DNA from 2 places in the Lacticaseibacillus sp. 22 genome. Region 1 is predicted to be linked to the other one. Evidence: a T-box and tRNA genes for the amino acid it is inferred to sense, from the RefSeq annotation. Region 1 holds a T-box; the other holds one or more tRNA genes.
The links. The T-box of region 1 lies ahead of leuS (leucine--tRNA ligase). A T-box ahead of a tRNA ligase gene usually reads a tRNA of that ligase, here a tRNA-Leu.
Positions count from the first base shown of each region.

Region 2: it has a tRNA-Leu gene. The T-box ahead of leuS (leucine--tRNA ligase) is inferred to sense a tRNA for this amino acid. The anticodon was not compared.

Region 1 is NZ_JBVAYD010000008.1:4,283-11,856, reverse strand. Features, by position in the region: gene ACWP87_RS05515 (putative polysaccharide biosynthesis protein) at 1-424, opposite strand, end outside; gene leuS (leucine--tRNA ligase) at 1,041-3,452, opposite strand; T-box leader at 3,499-3,692, opposite strand; gene ACWP87_RS05505 (phosphatase PAP2 family protein) at 3,873-4,553, shown strand; gene ACWP87_RS05500 (DUF4811 domain-containing protein) at 4,609-5,334, opposite strand; gene ACWP87_RS05495 (MDR family MFS transporter) at 5,331-6,809, opposite strand; gene ACWP87_RS05490 (MerR family transcriptional regulator) at 7,032-7,502, shown strand.
Region 2 is NZ_JBVAYD010000011.1:26,940-34,513, reverse strand. Features, by position in the region: gene trpX (tryptophan ABC transporter substrate-binding protein) at 1-842, shown strand, start outside; gene ACWP87_RS07090 (ABC transporter permease) at 839-1,738, shown strand; gene ACWP87_RS07085 (ABC transporter ATP-binding protein) at 1,731-2,483, shown strand; gene ACWP87_RS07080 (SprT family protein) at 2,731-3,183, shown strand; gene ACWP87_RS07075 (GNAT family N-acetyltransferase) at 3,180-3,644, opposite strand; tRNA gene ACWP87_RS07070 (tRNA-Leu) at 3,757-3,842, opposite strand; gene ACWP87_RS07065 (ECF transporter S component) at 4,240-4,845, shown strand; gene ACWP87_RS07060 (M20 family metallopeptidase) at 4,950-6,119, shown strand; gene ACWP87_RS07055 (aldose epimerase family protein) at 6,216-7,049, opposite strand; gene ACWP87_RS07050 (restriction endonuclease) at 7,382-7,574, shown strand, end outside.

The DNA of each region.
Region 1 (7,574 bases):
ATGCCAACGAGCGGAAAACCGGAATCATCCGGGCATCCCCTGCTGCGAGCAATGGCGCTAGCAACCACATTGCCCCACAAGACAGAATCCCCATAATGAACATGGCAAATGTCCCGTGATAAAAGAGCCGCATACCGGTTTTATATTCACCCATCGCATTATAGCGGGCAACTTGTTTGGAAACCGCTCCAGGCACACCAGCAGTTGAAATAATCAAAAACAGGCTGTAAATCTGATAGCCTTTAGTAAATAAAGCATTAGCCGTTAAAAAAGCCGCTCCAAGCCAAATACGCCACGGAATGACATAAATAGCACCAAGAATCCGCGAAAAAACACTGCCGGCAGTCATCCACGCCGAACCGCGGATCATTTTTTCCTTGTCTGAACGTGGCGGTTGCGTCCCGCCGCCCAGCGAATTTTCCATGATAAGCTCCTGTCGTGTTGCGTAATCCTTTATATTTTAGGCAATCCCAGCCTCACTTGCAATCTTTACTGAGTTTCTTTGTTGAATCAAAAGAAATCTTTGAAAATCGTGGTCACGTGAGCTGAACCATTGCCTTCACATAATGGACACGTTGCGTCATGAACCCGATGTCTTCACAAGATGAATTTGACACTTTTACTAGCTGATAAAAGTCATAAAATTGGGAAGATGCTCTTCTGCCCGACCGATACTGTCCAGCTTTTTACGCTCACCATAACGCGTTCACCAGCCCAGAAATCTGCGTGTAAGGACCTCAGGCGCAATGGCCAAAGACCGGCCATCACGCCTGAGGCCGCTTATATTCTGGTTTACGCCCATAACGCGCTTGCCAGCCCAGAAGCCTGCGTGTAAGGACCTTGGTCGCAATGGCCAAAGACCGGCCATCACGCCCAAGGCCACTTACACTCCGGCTTCTAAGCGGGCTTGCTCACGCTTACTTTCTAACCGCGCCGGCTCGCGCTCACCAAAAAAGCGATTCCAGAGGCAGTTTTTGTCTCTAGAACCGCAATTGTGGCAATCAAACTTATCCTATCAGTCTGACCAAAATGCAACCACATTACTTAGCAACGATATTAATAATCTTACGTGGTACGACAATGATTTTTTTAATATCCTTGCCTGTCGTATACTTCTGGACATTTTCATTGGCTAAAGCAGCTTGTTTGATCTCGTCATCAGTCTCGTCAACGCTCGCAGTGATGGAACCACGAAGTTTGCCATTGACCTGCACCATCATGTCGTAGGTGTCGGTTTTAAGCTTGCTTTCATCATAACTTGGCCACGGCGCATAGGTTAAGCTGTGATCATGTCCCAGCCGTTGCCAGATTTCTTCCATCAAGTGCGGTGCGATCGGTGCGAGCATTTTGACAAAGCCTTCAACATATTCTAGCGGCAAATCATCGTCTTTGCGCGCCGAATTGATGAAGACCATCATTTGGGCAATCGCCGTGTTAAAATGCAACGCCTCATAGTCCTCGGTTACTTTTTTAACCGTTTCGTTGTAGACCTTATCCAAACGACCGTCATTAATGGTGGTGATACGATCGCGCAGTTTACCTTCATCATCAATAAAGGCACTCCATACCCGATCCAAGAACTTGCGGGCACCCGCCAAACCATCTGTGGACCAAGCGATACCGGCATCCAACGGTCCCATGAACATTTCATACAGGCGCAAAGTATCGGCACCGTATTCGTCCACCACGTCATCGGGGTTAACAACATTCCCCTTAGACTTACTCATCTTTTCATGATTATCACCCAAGATCATGCCTTGGTTAAACAGGCGCTGGAATGGTTCCTTGTTTGGAATCGCACCGATATCATAAAGGAACAGATTCCAAAAACGCGCGTACAGCAGATGCAGCACGGCATGTTCGGCCCCGCCGATATAAAGGTCCACTGGCATCCACTGCTTGAGCTTGTCATAATCAGCCAAGGCCTCTTTGTTATGTGGATCGACAAAGCGCAGGAAGTACCACGAAGAACCGGCCCATTGCGGCATGGTGTTCGTCTCCCGCTTACCTTTACGGCCATTCTTGTCCACAACATTGACCCAGTCTGTCAAATTGGCGAGCGGGCTCTCACCGGTTCCGCTTGGCTTGATATCAACTTCTTCCGGCAAAGTCAGCGGCAATTCATCTTCTGGTACCAGGGTTGTCTCGCCATCTTCCCAATGAATCACTGGAATCGGTTCGCCCCAATAACGTTGCCGGGAAAAGACCCAGTCACGCAACTTATAGTTAACTTTTGCCTGGCCAATGCCTTTATCTTCCAGCCATGCGATCATCCGATCAATGGCATCCTGTTCGTTTAAGCCATCAAGAAAGCCGGAATTAATGTGCACGCCATCGCCGGTATAAGCTGCCTCGTCAATGTTGCCACCTTCAATGACCGGTTTGATTTCGATGCCAAACTTCTTAGCAAAAGCATAGTCGCGATCATCGTGGGCCGGCACCGCCATAATTGCCCCGGTACCATAAGTTGCCAGTACATAATCTGAAATCCAGATCGGCAACTTCTCGCCATTGACGGGGTTGGTCGCATAAGCACCCGTCCAGACGCCGGTTTTTTCCTTATCGAGCGCCGTCCGGTCAAGATCGGACTTATGTGCTGCTTCTTCAATATAAGCATCAACAACTGCCTGCTGTTCCGGCGTCGTAATCTTTTCAACCAAGTCGTGCTCTGGTGCCATGACGACATAAGTTGCGCCAAAAAGGGTGTCCGGACGCGTTGTGAAAACGTCAAACTTTTCCTGGGTATCGGTGACCGTAAACGTGATTTGCGCCCCGGTTGACTTGCCGATCCAGTTTCGTTGCATCTGCTTGATTGATTCAGGCCAATCCAAATCATCCAAGTCTGCAAGTAATTTATCGGCGTACGCTGTGATCTTTAGCATCCATTGCCGCATCGGCTTACGAACAACCGGAAAACCGCCCCGCTCCGTTTTACCATCGATCACTTCTTCGTTAGCGACTACGGTTCCCAAATCAGGGCTCCAGTTAACCGGAACTTCAGCTTCATACGCTAGTCCATGTTTATACAGTTGTTCAAAAATCCATTGTGTCCATTTGTAGTAATTCGGATCGGTCGTATTAATTTCCCGGTTCCAATCATATGAAAAACCAAGGCTATTAATTTGACGCTTAAACGTTTCAATGTTTTGCTTAGTAAAAGTCCGGGGATTGTGACCGGTATTCAAGGCATATTGCTCAGCTGGTAAACCGAATGCATCCCACCCCATCGGATGCAAAACGTTAAATCCTTGCATTCGTTTCATCCGCGCCACAATATCGGTTGCGGTGTAGCCTTCTGGATGTCCAACATGCAAGCCCTGGCCTGATGGATATGGGAACATGTCTAATGCATAATAATTCGGTTTCTTCGGATCGGTCGTGGTATTGAATTCGTTATGTTCGGCCCAATAACGCTGCCACTTCTTATCGATCTCATGATGATCGTATGCCATTTTGTTACCTCCCACTTATTTTCAAACAAAAAGCCGCCCTAGTCTTCATTAGGACGGCTCAGCCGCGGTACCACCTAAGTTCTGCTTTCACAGCGCTCAAAAGGGGTAACGGTCCGGCCGGCTGCGATTACTCCGTTCACCGCAGCAACTTCAAAGGTCAGTTCAGTCTTAGCATCGTCAGGCTCGCACCACCGCCTGCTCTCTGAAACCCGCGCCGACTTACTACTCCTTTGTTCGTTTGATGATTGCGTCAATCATAGCAAAAACCATGAAAGTGTTCAATGGTCTTTATGCTATTCTAGTCATATTAGTTATTTTCTTTGTCAATCTGCGGAAACGTCAACGCGTCACCGTGGATTGACCAAAAGCCGACTAAACGGTATTCAGTCGGTTATCAATTTACGTTTACAGGAGGTTGTCTTGTTGCATCGTCGGTCATTGCCACTTTATTTTTCAGGTACTGCTTTTATGATCTTCATTATTTTCTTAATTGGCATTCTCAATCGGGCAAGCTGGATTCAAACGACTGATCAGCATGTCATCGCATTTGTGACCCGGTTCCATGTGGATGCGCTAAAGCCAATCCTCATCGCCGTTACCGAACTCGGCAATCCGAGCATTCTGATTTTTTTAACGCTCGGGTTAGCAGGGGTGCTTTTGATCTATCGTTATCGGATCGCCGCTTTGTTTACGGCTAGTGTCGGTGCCATGATGGGGATTTTAAATATTGGTATTAAATATCTAGTCCAGCGACCGCGTCCATTCATCGCCGACCCGCAAATTCGCGCTTTGGTACAGGCTGGCGGGTTCAGTTTTCCGAGTGGTCATTCAAGCGGCACGATGATGTTTTATGGAACCTTGATTCTTTTAGCATGGACTTTTGTCAGGCGACCAACGATTAAATGGATGATTACTTTGTTGGCTGGCGGCATGATTGGATTGACCGGTTATTCGCGAATTTTTGTGCGGGTTCATTATCCAACCGATGTCTTCGCAGGCTTTGCGCTCGGGTTTGCCTTATTAATGCTCAGCTGGTGGTACTTTAGCCCGTATTTCTCCCGCCGTCATCAGCGCCATGAAAAAAGCAGATACCAGCTTTAACGGCTGATATCTGCTTTTTGATTGTCGCATCGTCATCAACATTAACTCGGACCGGTTATTTTTGTTGTTGAACTTCTTTAACCGCCTGTTGAATCATTGCTTGTTGAACCGCTGCTTGTGCTTGTTTCAACAGTGCCGCCTGATCGCTCGCCAGTTTCGGATTTGCTTGAGCCAACTCAGCAGCTTTGGCTTTCACCGCGGCAGCCATGGTTGCTTTTTGCTGAGCAGTCGGGTGTTGCAAGGCTTTGAGCTTAGTGCCGAGACGTTTGGCTTGCGTCGTCGTCAGCTCAACCCAACTTTTAGGCACCACGAGTCGATTATGCTGTGCCACCAATTGGCCTGCACCTTGGTGGTTAAACAATGCACTGAAAAAGCTATTTTGATATTCCCAGCGAGTTGTGCGACTTGTCATCGAAGCCGTTGTTCCTGTCGTCTGCACAACCTGATTGCTGACGGCCAGATCTGCTTTGGTATGCACCGCTTTTTTCTTAGGATCAGTTTTATAGATGTAGACAACATGCTTACCGGCAGTGCCAACATTTTGCTTCAATAACATTGGCATCTGCGCATTGGGTGATGCCGTATAAATCGTTTGTTCATCCGTAGTCGTTCGTTTTTCCATTCCAAAATGGGCGTTATCGTTAAGCACCATCAGTAACAGACTGCCCATCAAGCCAATACTGAAAATGGCAATTAACGTGCTCCGCTTTGCCGATCGATGCATCATGATGAAACTGAGATAAAGGCCAATGACCATTAGACCTAAGAACCAAAGAATCATGCCTTCACCTTCTTTTCTGGTTGAATCGTGATTTCCTGTGACATGGCGTGGCTATTCAGGAAGAATGCAAGCACCCAGCCAACCAAGCTAAAGCCAACTGCTAATAAAAAGGCTGCGTGGTAACCGTTTAATGTTGCATTGAGGAAGTCCTGCTTATACTGCAAAGGATTGCGCTTCAACAAGCTGGCAGCCGGCTTGGCGAGGTTGGTAACATTTGACAACACGGAAATCAAAACCGCCGTTGTCATGGAAGTCGCAACCTGACGTACCGTGTTATTCACCGCGGTACCATGCCGAATCATATCAGGTGTCAGTGCATTCATCCCGTTGGTGGTCAATGGCATCATCACCATCGAAATCCCAAACATCCGCACCGCATAAATCACGGTAATGAAGATTGACGGCGTATTCGTCGTTAAGAAGAAATACGGCAACGTTGCAATCGTCAGGAAGAAGAGACCTAACTGAGCTAAGCGTTTTGCCCCAATGCGATCAAAAACCTGACCGGTAACGGGACTCATCACGGCAATTAAAAGCGCCCCTGGCAACAGCGTTAGTCCTGATTCCAAGGCACTTTTACCATGAATGATCTGCAGATACAGTGGCAAAATCATTTCAACGCCGACCATCGCCATGTTGGCAATCGTCCCTAAAGCAGTCGATAACGCAAAAATCTTACTCTTGAAAACTCTTAATTCGACAAACGGCTCCTTAAGATGCAACTGCCGATACCCAAAGATGACAATGAAGATGAGTCCGACAGCAATGGAACCAAGGACCATTGGATCGCCCCAGCCGTCATTACCGACTTCAGAAAAGCCGTACAACAAAGCGCCAAATCCAATTGACGACTCAATCAGCGACGGCACATCCAGCTTCGGATTCGAAAGTGGTAACACGTTTTTGAAAAAGAACATGGCCGCAAGAATCACCAACGCCGCGATTGGCAGGATCATGCCGAACAAAACCCGCCAGCCGAAATTATCGATGACATAGCCGGAAAGTGTCGGCCCGATTGCAGGCGCCACCCCAATCGCGATCCCCGCCATTCCCATAGCAGCTCCACGCCGATTTGGTGGGAAAATCGACATCATGATGTTTTGTAACAGCGGCATGGTAATTCCGACGCCGATCGCCTGAATCAATCGTCCGGCTAATAAGACGCCAAAACTATTAGCAACAAACGCCACCAGCGTGCCAACAAAGAAAGTACTCATGGCACTCATATAGAGCCATTTTGATGGGACTTTTGCGCTTAAATAAGCCGAAACGGGAATCATAATACCGTTTACCAGCATGAATCCCGTTGACAACCACTGGACGGTTGCGGTTGAAATATCAAAAGCCTTCATCAACGTTGGAAACGCGGTGGAGAGAATTGTCTGATTAAGAACCGTGATGAATGTCCCGACAATGAGGGTAATCACCATCATCGGTACGTTCACAGGTTTCCCGTTGATATCTTTAACGTCCATAACTTCGCCTGATTTCTTTATAATGTTTCATACTTTTAATATTACATAATGTAATATTGACAGGAGATTATATTACATTTAAACTAACTAGTTGTCAAGGTTGTGATTTGAAAGTCGCTGCATATTTTTTAAAGGCAGCGGGTTCAGGTTTAGCAAAATTCGTCTGGTTCACGCTCACCATAACGTGCTTCCCGGCGCACGCTCATCAGAGGAGAGATTTTCATGGAACTGTTTAATAAGCGGTTGCGATCACTCGATATTTCACTAGGCATCGGCGAAACAAGTCGTATCACCGGTGCAACCCCTACCCAAATTCGTTATTGGGAAAAAAAGCACCTGATTCATTCACGTCGCCACGAAGCAAATGGCAACAAACGTTATTCGCTGTCCAATATTGCGTTAATTGTCATGATCAAAACCATGCTGGATGAAGGTTATACCTTAGCTAAAGCCAGTGAAGAAATCAAAAAGTCGCATCAAAAAGCCGACATGCTTCATGTCCTCATGAGTACCCGCCTTCAAGACATTCAATACGATGACCAGCAAACCTTGCTAAATTTTGGGCCCCTTGAAAATGACCCCACATATGATGTCGTGGCCGTCGTAAATGAAAAAAATGCTAAATTATATAAACAGCCGATTAAACCGTCCGCCGCGATCAATCAGCAAACGACCGATAACCTGCTGAAATGATTGATACCTCTTTTCGCGCTTGATGATGAACGCTGCTATGCAAAATCGGCCTTAGAGAAACGAATTGACGTT
Region 2 (7,574 bases), on a different contig from region 1:
GCATTATCGCCGGATTGAAAGATAAAGGCTACGTGGCGGGCAAGAATATCAAGATTGATTTTCAAAATGCCGAAAACGATCAGAGTAATCTGAAGTCAATGTCAGAACGCTTTACTGAGGAACATGCCGCTGCAACAGTCGGTATTGCTACGCCTGCAGCTCAAGCACTAGCCAATGTGAATCAAAAGACGCCGATCATCTTGGGGGCAATTACGGATCCAGTCGCAGCAAAATTGGTTAAAAATGTTAAAAAACCAGGCGGCAATATTACCGGGGTTTCCGATCAGGCACCCATTGCAGCTCAATTGAAACTTATCCGTCAGATCATGCCTGATGCGAAAACACTTGGCGTCATTGCAACTTCCAGTGATGATTCCGCACAAACCCAAGCCAAGATGGTGGCTAAACTAGGCCCCAAAGAAGGATTCACGGTCAAACGGTATGCGATTAGCTCAACTAACGATCTTAACCAAGTGGCAACGAAAATGGTAAGCCAGGTGGATGCGGTTTTTGTGCCGACCGATAATACGGTGGCGAGCGCCATGCAAACTTTAGTGGCAGCGGCTAACGCACGAAAGGTTCCGATTTTTCCAACTGTGGATACCATGGTTAAACAAGGCGGGGTGGCAACGATCGGACTTAATCAGTTTGATTTAGGTGTTGAAACTGGGCATATGCTGGCGGATGTTTTAAAAGGCAAAGCCAAACCGGCCACGACGCCGATCCACTTTGAAAAAACCGGCCGACTCATTTTAAATGAAAAGCAAGCGCAGCAGTTGGGGATAACATTGCCGAGTTCGTTAGTGAAACAGGCAGAGGCGAAAGGAACGGTGATCAAATGAGTTTAGGGGTTTCTGCAATTGGGCAAGGATTGTTATACGGTTTAATCGGACTAGGTCTCTTTTTAACATTTCGGGTGTTGGACTTTCCAGATATGACGGTTGAAGGAACATTTCCCTTTGGCGCAGCAGTGGCCGTCAGTGCGATTACTCACGGTATTTCCCCGATTATCGCAACCTTGCTCGCAACGGTAGCAGGGATGCTTGCCGGGCTGGTGACGGGGTTGTTAACTACCAAAGGCCGAATTCCGGTGCTACTTGCCGGGATCCTGGTCATGACCGGTTTATTTTCGATTAATTTACGGATTATGGGGCGGGCCAATTTATCTTTGCTACATCAGGCTAATCTTTTCCAAGGATCGTTCTTAAAAGACTTGCCGCCCTACTTTAATAGCGTGGTTATTGGTTTAATTGTTGTCGTCCTCGTCGTAGGATTGTTGATGTTATTTCTGAACACCCAATTAGGTCAAGGGTTCATTGCGGCGGGTGATAATCCGAATATGGCGCGGAGTCTGGGAATTAATCCTGATCATCAGATGGTTCTAGGCTTAATGGTTGGCAACGGGCTGGTTGGGCTTGCAGGTGGATTGCTCGCTCAAAATAATGGCTATGCGGACGTGAACATGGGCATCGGGATCATTGTTATCGGGTTAGCTGCTATTATCATCGGTGAAGTTGTTTTCGGTGAGTTGACTTTGTCGCAGCGGTTGGTGGCAGTCATCCTAGGGAGCATTATTTACCGCTTTGTCTTGCTGGTCGTCTTGGCGCTAGGGTTCAATGCCGATGATTTGAAACTGATCTCGGCGGTCGTGTTAGCCATTGCCATCATGGTGCCGCAAATTGATCATCAATTACGATTACGACGTGTGTTGCAGAAAGGGGTGCAGATCCATGGCTGAATTAAAATTGGATCACGTGACGGTTAATGTGCCAGTTGCAACTCAAGTCAAGACCTTGTTGCAAGATGTGACGCTGACGGTTAAAACAGGTGAATTCGTCACCGTTTTGGGTCATAATGGTGCCGGTAAATCGACCTTATTCAATGCGATTACCGGTGATCTACCAGTTAGCGGCGGCACGGTCACTTTGGCTGGCCAAACACTCAACGGGCGCCGTCCTGAGCAGCGTGCTCGGCATATTGCCAGAGTTTTCCAGGATCCGAAAATGGGAACCGCCCCGCGAATGACGGTTGCTGAGAATTTATTACTAGCCAGCCATCGTGGTCAGCGCCTAGGGTTACGTTCCCGAGGTCTGAATGCACAAAAAGCCCAGCTAAAGGCTTTGGCCGCAAAAACCGGTAATGGTCTGGCTGAGGCGCTTTATAAGCCAACCGAGCAGCTTTCAGGTGGACAACGGCAGGCCTTGAGCTTGTTAATGGCCACCATGCGCAAACCGGATTTACTGTTGCTTGATGAACACACAGCAGCCTTAGATCCCCACACCAGTCAGGCAATTATGACGTTAACGAATGCGATCGTTTCGGAGCAACAGTTAACCTGTTTGATGATCACCCATCAAGTTGAAGACGCGTTACGCTATGGCAACCGGCTCATTGTGCTAGATGCCGGCCAGATTGTGGCAGACTTCGATCAAAAACGAAAAGCAGCATTGAAGCGTGCCGATGTCTTAGCCTTTTTCAATTAAGCGAGTGTGAAAAAGGTAGGCAAATCTGATTGTGATGGCTCATTTGCTTGGTCAATGCGCAAGTTTCATGGTTAGAAAAAAGGAACGGTTCAGGTGGACGTCTGAACCGTTCCTTTTTGTAGTCTGATGAATAGTGAGATGAACATACTCAACAGGTATCGGATAGTCTCGCAAGGTAGCCTGATACAAATAGTGCAATTGGTGACGTGCTGATGTACACTATTGGCTCGGAGGTAACGATGAGACAATGACAAACCAAGAATTACAAGCACGTGTGGAAGCCATTTCTATGAGCGCATTTCACCAACCGTTCAACCATCAAGCCGTGTTTAATGCGCGCTTGCGAACTACTGGCGGCCGGTTTTATCCTGCGACGATGAATCTGGATTTTAACCCCAAAATTTTTGCGCTTTATCCATCTGATGTCACGGATGGCATCATCAAGCATGAATTGGTGCACTACCATTTGTTCGCCCAGCATCGCGGCTATCAACATCGCGATCATGACTTCAAACAGTTACTGGCAGCAGTTGGCGGCTCGCGGTTTGCGCCGCCACTGCCGATGAGCGGCCGACACTATGTTTATCAATGCACAAGGTGTGGTCGGCAATTCGTTCGGCGCCGACGGATGAATGTCACTCGGTACGCGTGCGGTGTCTGCCGTGGCAAATTACGGCTGCAGGCAACGCGAAATAACTAATTAAGCGGCTTTTGCAGGATTAAATTGACTGGCTGAAACCCGGCGCGGGCATAGACTTCTCGTGCGGTTTGATTACCGCTGAGGACGTTCAGTTGAATAAAAGAGGCTTGATGACTGGCAGCGAATGCCTCGACCGCTGTCATGAGGGTTTTGGCTAGGCCGTGATGACGATGATCCGGCGTGACAAACAAGTCAATCAACTGCGCAAAGTGTTGTGGAACGAATTCGGGGCTGTCCCCGGTTCGAGCTAAAACGACCAATGCAAAGCCGGTAAGTGTGCCTTGACTTTCCGTGACGAATAGGCGAGCCAGATCATTCTGCAGGTAATCAGCAAAATACTGCCGATTGTCGGTGGTTAAGGGCCGGTAAGTATCCGGCGCCAATGCAGCCATCTCTTGAGTAAGCTGCTGATAAAGATGAACAATCGCCGGCAGATCGACAAATTGGGCTTCACGAAGCATCGAATGGGACTCCTTTCAGAGGCTTAATATTTTTCAAGCCGGTCCATGATCAGGTATAAAATAAAAAAGATCCGATCAACAGTAATACCTTGTTGATCGGATCTTGCTATGATGCGGGCAAGAAGACTCGAACTTCCATGAGCAAAAATGCTCACAAGATCCTTAATCTTGCGCGTCTACCAATTCCGCCATGCCCGCATGACTAATTAAGCACAAGAAATATTATAGGAAAACGTGAGATTAAAGTCAATAGAAATTTACTAAGCGCGAACCGGCGCGCTTAGAAACCGGAGTGTAAGTGGCCTTAAGCGTAATGGCCGGGCTTGGGCCATTACGCTTAAGGTCCTTACACGCAGGTTTCTGCGCCGGTGAGCGCGTCAAGGGCATAAGCTAGAACCCAAGCGGCCTCAGCGGTAGCTAACACTGGCGACCGCAAGCAATATTGTCAAAGCATGGACTATTGACCCAGCATGAGCCATACCTGAACGCAATGGTCTACTTTGATTGAACCAGCAACAGCAGAAAACACAATATAAACAAACGTAAGCGTGTATAATTTGATAAAATTAGCTATAAACGATTAGGAGGTGTCAGCATGACACGTCGCGGAAAAGCTTATAACATTGCGATCATTGGTATTTTGGGAGCTTTGATTATTTTGCAAGCCTACATTCCAATGGTTGGTTATGTTCAGATTTTTCCCGCTTGGCCGGCTATTTCGACTATTCACTTGACCGTCATCATTGGCGGGATCGTATTGGGCTATGGCGGAGGTGCCAGCCTTGGCTTATTATGGGGCTTAACGAGTCTGATTCGCGCTTATACATCAGCGGCTGACCCGGTAACTTTACTGCTTTTTCGCAATCCAATTATCGCGTTGGTGCCGCGAGTCATGGTTGGTTTGGTTGCAGCTTTTGTTTTTCATCAATTATTTAAACGACACCAGAGTACGCTGGCTCAAACTATTAAAATGGTCATCGCCGGGGTTACAGGCGCTTTAACCAATACATTGCTGGTGATCGGCTTTACCTGGTTGTTGTTTGCCAGCAAAGCCGCGCAAATCGTTCCAGGAGCCAATGCAACGAATTTAGGTTGGCTGTTGATTACTGCCTTGGCCATTAATGCGGTGGCAGAGGCGGTGCTTGGCGGGATTGTCACCCCAATCTTAGGTCAGGCATTGTTGCGCTTTAGAAGAAAATAGGGCTGCGTTAAAAGACTGGGTTGCGTGTTCGGAATAATGGTGTTGATGGCATCTGATGTGACTAGATGAACTCAGTCATGGTGGCGATTTGGATCGTTAAGATGATGTATTTTAAAAGTGGAGGCGGTAGTTTGACAGACGAGGAACAACAAGTTACTGATCTATTGCAGGCGATGGTTAGAATCCCCAGTGTGGCAGCAAAAGAAGGCCAAGTGGCGGACTTGATCGAAGCCTTTTTGGCCCCGGAACTAAGCACAGGGTTGATTAAGCGTGAACGTATCAGTTATGCGCCGGGACGCGACAATTTAGTTTTGACGATTGGTGATCCTAATGCGCAGCGCTGGTTAGGGGTTGACGGGCACATGGATGTCGTGGATGCAGGCGATCCCAACAAGTGGCAGTTTCCTCCGTTCTCAGCCCAGATTGAAGATGGTAAATTGTATGGCCGCGGGGCGACGGATATGAAATCCGGACTTGCCGCTGCTGTGGTTGCGTTTAAGCAAATCGCGCATGAAGAGCTTGATCATGGCGTTCAGTTGATGGCAACCGTGGGCGAAGAAATCGATAACTACGGTGCCCGCCAACTTGCGGCTGCCGGTTATGGTGATCGGTTGACCGGTCTTTTGGTCGCAGAACCGGGAAACAGCAATGTGGATGCGGCTGAACGTGGCATTATTGACTATACGTTAACGGCTCAGGGCAAGGCGGCGCATTCTTCACGTCCAGATCTTGGGGCTAATGCCATTCACGGCTTATTTGCTTTTGCCAATGCCGCATTAACTGCCACCGCGCCGCTTCAAGCTAAAGATGATCCGATTCTGGGTCACGCTACCCACAACATCGATATTATCCATGGCGGGAATCAAATTAATTCATTACCGGAGTCTGCTTATTTACGCGGCAACATCCGAACAACCATGATTGCTGATAATGATGCGTTTATTGCCGCTTTGAAGCAGGCTGCTAAAACATCAGTACCAAAAGGGGTTCACCTATCACTTTCGATTGATTCGGTTTTAAGTGCCGCAGCGGCTGCACCCGATAATGCGTTAATTCAAAAAGTCCAGCAGGCACGGCAGCGGATCGGTTTGCAGCGCGGGGCTGTGGCCTATCGAACCGGCATAACCGATGCGGCCTTATTTTTCCACGATGGTTTGGACTTGGCTATTTACGGGCCAGGTAATGACACCTCGCACGAAACCGATGAATATGTTGACCTCCAAGACGTGTTCGACAGTATTAAGGTTTACAAAGATGTCTTTAAAAATTATTAGTGTCGACTAATACCAGTAGAAAAAGCCTTGTGACGGTGAGCAGCTCATTCAACGTCCAAGGCTTTTTGTAGCGATTAGTTTGGTTAGCTGATTGGATTAACGGTCTGGCGTACTGGCCTTAATCCTGCTCAACTGATATTCAGCGTGGTGTTGCCAAGTTGCGCCGGCAGCAAGTGTCCACGCGTTGCCGGTTAAATTGTTTTCAGGAGAAAATCCGATTGCAACATGAGGTTGTCCCAGAATGCCGTTAAAGTTGTTATCGGGTCCAATGTTAGCAAACGAGTCAATGCGGGTGGCCGGCGCATCGGTGGCATAGCGCAGTTGCCAGTCACCGGTGGCTAAGGAGAATCTACGTGCAGGCGAGATTTCTGGCTGTTGCCTGATGGTACTTTGCTGGTGGTCAATGGTTAACTGAGCGTGTAACATTGTTTGGGCGGGATCGGCTGTCAATAACCATGGCAATATCAATCGTGGATGAAGTCGGATTTCGGCAGTGGTTTTAACGGCCATATCGATAGTCCAGACATTGTCGTTATTCAGTCGGTGCGTAACCATAAGGGAGCGCTCGCCCGGTTGTCCATCAGCGTTTTCAGGTAAATTTAGAGAAAAGGTAATGGCTAAGTCAGCCGTTTGACTGGTTTTCACCGCCCAATTCCAATTCTGCCAAGCTCCCGGAATCGTTTTAGGGTCGTCTGGTGCAAGCGGACCGGTCATGGCGCCAAAAAGACCGGGTTGATGCAGATAATCTTCTAAAGTGACGAACCCAAGCAATAAGTTAGGATCTAACCCAGTCGTATTGGGCAACCGGACTTGCTGAACGCGAGCGCCGAAAGTTAAAAATCGCAGCGTCATTTGCTGATCGTTGACTAATGTGTATTGCGTAATGCGCTCACTGCCAACTTTGGCAAAAATTTTGGCGCTTAGTTTCATGACGAAAACGCTTCCCTTCTCAATAAATTAAGCCTACAGAAAAATTACCTGAGTTTCAATGCAAACATGGCGTGAATCTGCTAGGCTTGATAAGGATCATGTATTTGATGGTGTGAAGATCGCGTGTGTCGCGGCGGCTTGCGGTCACCATAACGCGCTCCCCGGCGCAGAAGTCGGATCACGCTCACCATAACGCGTTCGCCAGCCCAGAAACCTGCACATAAGGACCTTGGGCGCAATGACCAAAGCCCGGTCATCACGCCCAAGGCCACTTATGCTCCGGTTTCTAACCGGGCTGGCTCACGCTCACTTAACTAGAAGGGTTTAGAAGCATGAGAATTTTACTTAAAAAGGCCTACCATTTGTTGTGGGGGTTGTTTGTATTGGCCCTTATTTACAGTTTTTGGGGCCGCACTATTTTGCCCCGGCAGTTGCGACCTTATGGCGATCCTGCCAGTTTTACTATTATTAGTTTATTTGTGGTGATCAATGCGTTGTTGCTGTACCATCATCATTTTCGGTTTC